Regions from separate parts of the Xenorhabdus ishibashii genome, predicted to be linked through region 1. Evidence: predicted binding sites of a transcription regulator. Region 1 holds the regulator's gene; each other region holds the start of a gene.

Region 1 (2,212 bases):
AGATCTTGGTTAGATCAGGCAAAGGCTTCCCAGAAAAACAATCATGATTAATGCACTACTGGCGGCCAATAATCCCAATTTCAGATCTGTATCCATAGAACATCCTCAATGTGAAAATTAAGACACCTCAACACCATAAATTTTAGGCGGTTATTTGTCGTATTATCGAAAAATCATACCGCAATATCTAATTCATACTCTTTATAGCATCGATTATTACTTTCACTTTTGAGTTAGATCAGACAAAATTCAAAGTTTACCGCTAAATTATTGCCAACCATCATCCCGTATATAAATATATTGGCAAACGATTAACAAATAGCTATACCCGACTAGAAAGATAAAGGGTATATAAATTAGACCAGAAGGTCAGGAGTCCTTTTTTCATGGCAACGATTAAAGATGTGGCTAAACGCGCTGGTGTTTCGACCACAACCGTATCCCATGTTATCAATAAAACCCGTTTCGTCGCCGAAGATACAAAGGCCGCAGTTTGGGCTGCTATTAAAGAATTGAATTATTCCCCCAGTGCCGTTGCTCGCAGCTTAAAAGTTAACCACACCAAATCCATTGGATTGCTGGCAACATCAAGTGAAGCACCCTACTTTGCTGAGATCATAGAATCGGTTGAAAATAGCTGCTATAGCAAAGGTTACACACTGATTTTATGTAATTCTCATAACAACCTTGATAAACAAAAAGCTTATCTCGCGATGCTGGCACAAAAACGAGTAGATGGTTTGCTGGTCATGTGTTCAGAATACCCTGAGCAACTTTTGAGTATGTTGGAAGGCTATCGCAATATTCCTATGGTGGTCATGGATTGGGGAGAATCCAGAGGTGATTTTACCGATGCGATTATTGATAATGCCTTTCATGGTGGTTATCTGGCTGGCCGTTATCTCATTGAACGCGGTCATCGTGATATTGCCTCTATTCCTGGGCCATTGGCAAGAAATACTGGGGGAGGACGCCACCAAGGTTTTCTCAAGGCACTAAAAGAAGCCAATATCGCCATTCGTGATGAGTGGATTGTACAAGGTGATTTTGAACCTGAATCTGGTTATCAGGCCATGTACAAAATCCTGAATCAAAAACATCGTCCAACCGCTGTTTTTTGTGGTGGAGATGTCATGGCTATGGGGGCGATCTGTGCAGCCGATGAGTTGGGGTTGCGCGTTCCACAAGATATTTCAATTATCGGTTATGATAATATCCGCAATGCCCGCTATTTTACACCCGCATTGACAACCATCCACCAGCCCAAAGAGCGTTTAGGACAAATGGCTTTTTCAATGTTACTGGATCGGATCATCAATAAACGTGAGGATGCACAAACTATCGAAGTCCATCCACGCCTTGTTGAACGGCGCTCTGTTGCAGATGGACCTTTTATCGATTATCGCCGCTGACGGTTAATTTTCTTGCAGCCATTCGGCATTAAGCGTTTCGCTATCCCCCAGATAATCAAGTAACCAGCTTAATGCCGGTGAGTGGCTTTTTTGCGACCATGTCAAACAACATGGGCTGTCAGGCAAGGGCTGTTCAAGTTCAAGTGTAATCAGCTTACCTTTACGGATCAGCGGTAGCGCACGGTGTTTGGGCACCATGCCTACACACAATCCATCCATCAAACAACTTAATCCAACATCCCAATCAGGAACAATCAATCTCCGTTGATTATTCAAAGCCCATGTATCACGCTTAGGTAAGCTACGCGAAGTGTCTTCGAGACATAAACTGGGATAAGGCCGCATTTGGTCATCATTCAATTTTTCCGATATGGCTGCCAGTTCGTGTTCAGGGCTGGCTACACACAGCCAAGGCATAAATCCCATATCCCTGAAGCTATATCGCTCACCAACAGGGGAAGCACGTGTTGCTCCGATGGCGACATCCACTCGTCCATCCACCAGGGCATCCCATACGCCATTGAAAACTTCAGGATAGATAAGTAACTCAATATCTGGAAAATGGCGATAAAAATCCAAAATTAGCCGAAGCGTTCGCTCTGGCTTCACGACCTGATCAACCGCAATACTAAATTGCCCCCGCCAGCCATTAGCAACCTGTTGGCACTGGTGCCGAGTGTGATTCATTTTTTTGATAACAGAACGCGCTTCTTTAACAAAGATTGCCCCTGCTTCCGTTAAATCAACATCACGATGACGACGTTCAAATAAAGGTACAGCCAACCAGTCTTCAAGCTGTT
Region 2 (2,212 bases), on a different contig from region 1:
AAATACCGACAACGGAAGCTGTTAAACCCGTTTTACCACCAGCAGCGGTTCCTGCGGCAGACTCAATATAAACCGCTGCGGGAGAAGAACCGATAACCCCAGCAAAAATACTACTGACAGAATCTGCTGTCAGTGCCTTGCCGCCATTAATAATCTGGCCTCTCTTATCCAATAAATTAGCTTGCCCCGCTACAGCCCGAATAGTACCCGTCGCATCAAATATCGCTGTCATTACCAGCGCCAAAACACTGGGTAATACAATAGGCTGTAAGGCTCCCATAATATCCATACTAAACATCAGAGACAGGCCATCTTCCCCTAATGTAGGAAACTTAAATAATCCTTGATATTTAACGGCTGGGTCAAAAATCAAGCCGATAATAGAAATTGCGATAATCACCAGCAAAATACCGCCAGGCACCTTCTTTCGTTCCAGACCGATAATACCTGCCAGCCCCAATAGCGTCATAACTACAGGAAATGAAGCCAATGAACCAAACGCAACAGGCAAACCTGCGTGTGGATTCTTAATCACCAAGCCAACACCATTAGCTGCAATCAACAATAAAAACAACCCGATGCCAATGCCCGTTCCATGTGCAATGCCCATTGGCATATTGCGCAAAATCCACGCTCGCACGCCCGTTACTGAAATTAACGTAAATAAACATCCCATCAGGAAAACCGCACCAAGTGCCACAGGAATGCTTACTTGTTGCCCTAATACCAGGCTAAATGCGGTAAATGCAGTCAATGAGATCGCACAACCAATCGCCATTGGCAAATTGACCCACAATCCCATCAATAACGAACCAATACCGGTCACCAGACAAACAGAAATAAACACGGCGGTATGAGGAAATCCCGCTTGCCCAAGCATCCCTGGTACCACAATAACGGAATAAACCATCGCCAAAAATGTCGTTAATCCGGCAAGAATTTCCTGACGTACTGTCGATCCACGTTCAGTAATCTTAAAATACCTATCGAGTTTGCATTGAGTTGGTGCCTGCATACCAGACATGTTTTTCCCCTGCTTCTGTTAAATATGTCGCTTTAAAAAGCGTTCGTTCTATTTCTTCACCTCGCCAAACGAAAACGATTACGTCACAAGATAATAACAATTAGTGCCGTGTTCATGGGTTTAGCCATTCGTTTGCGCAATCGTTTGGCTTTCTGGATAAAGAAACTGTGAGAAAATTTGAGGCGGACGATTATCCAGTGAATCAGGGATAAGAATCAAGCGATAATCACATTGAGGATGATAAAACGCATATTCAGTAGGTTAAAGTGACTCGAAAACTAAAGGATATGTATCCGATGCAAAATTATCTGGATCCTGCTCCATATCGACACATTTTTATGCGGCCTTTAAGCCTGACCTTGTGTAAAATCCCCTCAATTCGATTTTTGACTGGTTCATTAGGATTTCTGTAAGAATTAAGGAGATAAACCATGACAACTTATGCTCTGGTAGGTGATATCGGCGGTACAAATGCACGTCTGGCATTATGTGATGTAGATACTGGGCAACTGAGCGCAGTCGAATTCTATCCCTGTGCACATTATCCATCGCTTGAAATTGTTATCCGCCAATATTTGAAACAGAAGAACTGTGAAGTCAAATATGGCTGTATCGCTATTGCCTGTCCGGTGACAGATGATGTGATCAGTATGACCAACCACAGTTGGCGTTTTTCTGTTAGCCAAATGAAAGCATCGCTGGGATGGGAACATTTTGAGGTGATTAACGATTTTACTGCCGTTTCCCTCGCCATTCCGGTTTTGGGAGCAGATGATGTAATTCAGATTGGTGGAAAGCAACCTCAGGCTAAACGTCCCATTGCGGTTTATGGTGCAGGAACTGGGTTAGGTGTCGCGCATCTTATTCACACAGGAACCCAATGGATGAGTTTACCTGGTGAAGGTGGTCATGTGGATTTTGCGCCAGAGAGTACGGAAGAAGATCATATGTTGAGCGTACTGCGTGAAGAATATGGTCATGTCTCCGCTGAACGTGTCCTGTCTGGACCTGGTTTGGTGAATATTTACCGTTCTCTGATGAAACTTAACGGTCAAGTCGCCGAAGATATTACCCCTCGCGATATTTCTGACCGCGCACTGAATGGAAATTGTCCTATCTGCAAACAGGCGTTAGAACTTTTCTGTACCGCGTTAGGACGTTTTGGTGGGAATTTAGCGCTGAATCTTG
Region 3 (2,212 bases), on a different contig from region 1:
GTAAGTCTTCCCACTCACGGGCAATTTTTTCCCCCAATTTCCGTCCCATCCGTAATCGGGCGTTATATACTGAAATCTTGTCAATAAAGGAATCAGGGCGAGCGAAATAGACAAATTCGAACAAACAAGGGGTTAATGACGGGTTTTCTGCGCACTGGCGCGTAAACAGTTGCCCATTCTCAGTGATATAAATCGCTTCCCCAGAAGCCACATCACGCAAGAATTCAAAACCCAATGTATCCAGCGCTACACTTTCCGATGCCACCATGTATTCATTGCGACCATCTTTCAGTGTTTTCTTTCCCAACACCAGAGGGCGAATGCCATGTGGATCACGAAAAGCCACTATTCCATGCCCAATAATCATGGCAACACAAGCGTAAGCTCCACGAATTTTTTTGTGCATTTTTGAGACTGCTGAGAAAACATCATCAGGCTCTAATGGGAAATGGGGAAATTGGGCTAATTCATTGGCAAAAATATTCAATAGAATTTCGGAATCTGAGGTGGTGTTGACATGACGGCGGGCATTTTCAAACAGCATTTTTTTCAATTCATGTGCGTTTGTCAGATTGCCGTTATGTGCCAACGTGATACCAAAAGGAGAATTCACATAAAAGGGCTGCGCTTCAGATGCACTGGAACTACCCGCTGTAGGATAACGGACATGCCCAATTCCGATGGTTCCCTGTAAACGTAACATGTGCCGTGTCTCAAACACATCCTTGACCAAACCATTAGCCTTACGTAAACGAAACCCATTGTTACCATCAATCGTTGCAATACCTGCTGCATCTTGTCCACGGTGCTGAAGCACCGTCAATGCATCATAAATCGACTGGTTAACCGGTGTAAAACCGACGATACCGACAATACCGCACATGTAGCCTTTCCTCATCAGCCAAGCGGAGAGCGTTATCTCTCCGGCAGGAAACTCGACGCACTTTGTAGGTAGTCAAAAAACCACCTGATAATTTGACTAAACTGAGGGATCAGTTGTGATTGTTGCCAATCCTGACTTTTGGGCAGTGGCGTGAAAGAGTCCGCAAGAAACAAAATAGCAGAGACTACCAAGACACCACGCAAAGCGCCAAAACAGATCCCCAAAACCCGATCAGTACCTGACAGGCCCGTTCGCTGAACAAGTGAACCAATGACATAGTTTACTACCGCGCCAACAATCAATGTTGCAATAAACAGGATAGCAATCGCTACCCCATTACGCACCAGTTCATCCTCAAGACGGGTAAAATAGGCCGCCAGATAAGTATAGAAGTGGCTTGCAACAAAGAAAGCACAGCCCCATGTTATCAGGGAGAGCGCTTCGCGAACAAAACCACGAATCAAGCTAACCAGTGCCGAGAAACCAATGATGGCAATAATCGTATAATCAATCCAGACCATATTTTAATCCAAAAACAGGCTCCCGACATTCAGGTCGGGCGCATTCTAACAGAAAACGAAAACGTTTGCGTAGCAGATTTATCACTCTACTGAAAATTAACCCTTACAGATCTCCACTTCCCATAAAAGTCAATCGAATTATTTATGGCTTATAGTTTTTGATCTGCCCTTGTAATCCCGTAAGTTCCTTCAATTCAGGCAAAACAGATTCCAGTGTCTGCCTTGATGCATTCGGCCCTACATAAATTCGGGTTAATTGTCCCTGTACAGGAAAAGAAGGAACTGTATATACCTGATGCCCAGAAAGACGCAGTCTGGCCACTATCTCACCAACTTTATCCGAATTTTTTAATGCACCAAGCTGAACAACATATGCCGTAGCCTGAGGGGGCTGTTCTGTTGGCTTTGGTTTAGTTTCTGGCTCGCTTTCAAAGCGAGGTTCAGCTTTAACCTGTGGCTTAGTTTCCGCTTTCTGTTGAGGAGATGACTCAGATTTCACCGCTGCCTTAGGATTTTGAGTGACAGGAGGTGCTGTCATTGGCTCTGAAAGCGATGGCCGGGACAGCATGTCTATATCTGGCTCTTGCTCCTGTGATTGCATTGCTTGTGCAGCACCTTCGGGCGGTGTAGATGGCATGTTTTGTGTCAATGGTGGAATTGAATCAATATCTTCTTCATCACCAGGTTTTGGCACCAAAGGGATTGCAGCAAATTGATCTTCGTTATATTTCTTATCGCCATCAAAAATCATAGGCAGGACAATCACACCCAATGCGACAAGAACGATGGTTCCAACCAAACGATTTTG

What was found. Region 1 encodes PurR, which represses purine synthesis genes. Its sites were predicted from a motif close to CANGCAAACGTTTGCNTG; they were not measured.
Region 2: a site for PurR is predicted at 1,092-1,109, ahead of Xish_RS04530 (NCS2 family permease). Genes of this name have one in related genera too.
Region 3: a site for PurR is predicted at 1,459-1,476, ahead of cvpA (colicin V production protein). Genes of this name have one in related genera too.

Annotation. Positions count from the first base shown of each region.
Region 1 is NZ_NJAK01000002.1:432,419-434,630, forward strand. Features, by position in the region: gene purR (HTH-type transcriptional repressor PurR) at 387-1,412, shown strand; gene punR (DNA-binding transcriptional activator PunR) at 1,416-2,212, opposite strand, start outside.
Region 2 is NZ_NJAK01000001.1:974,666-976,877, forward strand. Features, by position in the region: gene Xish_RS04530 (NCS2 family permease) at 1-1,024, opposite strand, end outside; gene glk (glucokinase) at 1,456-2,212, shown strand, end outside.
Region 3 is NZ_NJAK01000001.1:2,975,591-2,977,802, reverse strand. Features, by position in the region: gene purF (amidophosphoribosyltransferase) at 1-883, opposite strand, end outside; gene cvpA (colicin V production protein) at 916-1,404, opposite strand; gene dedD (cell division protein DedD) at 1,547-2,212, opposite strand, start outside.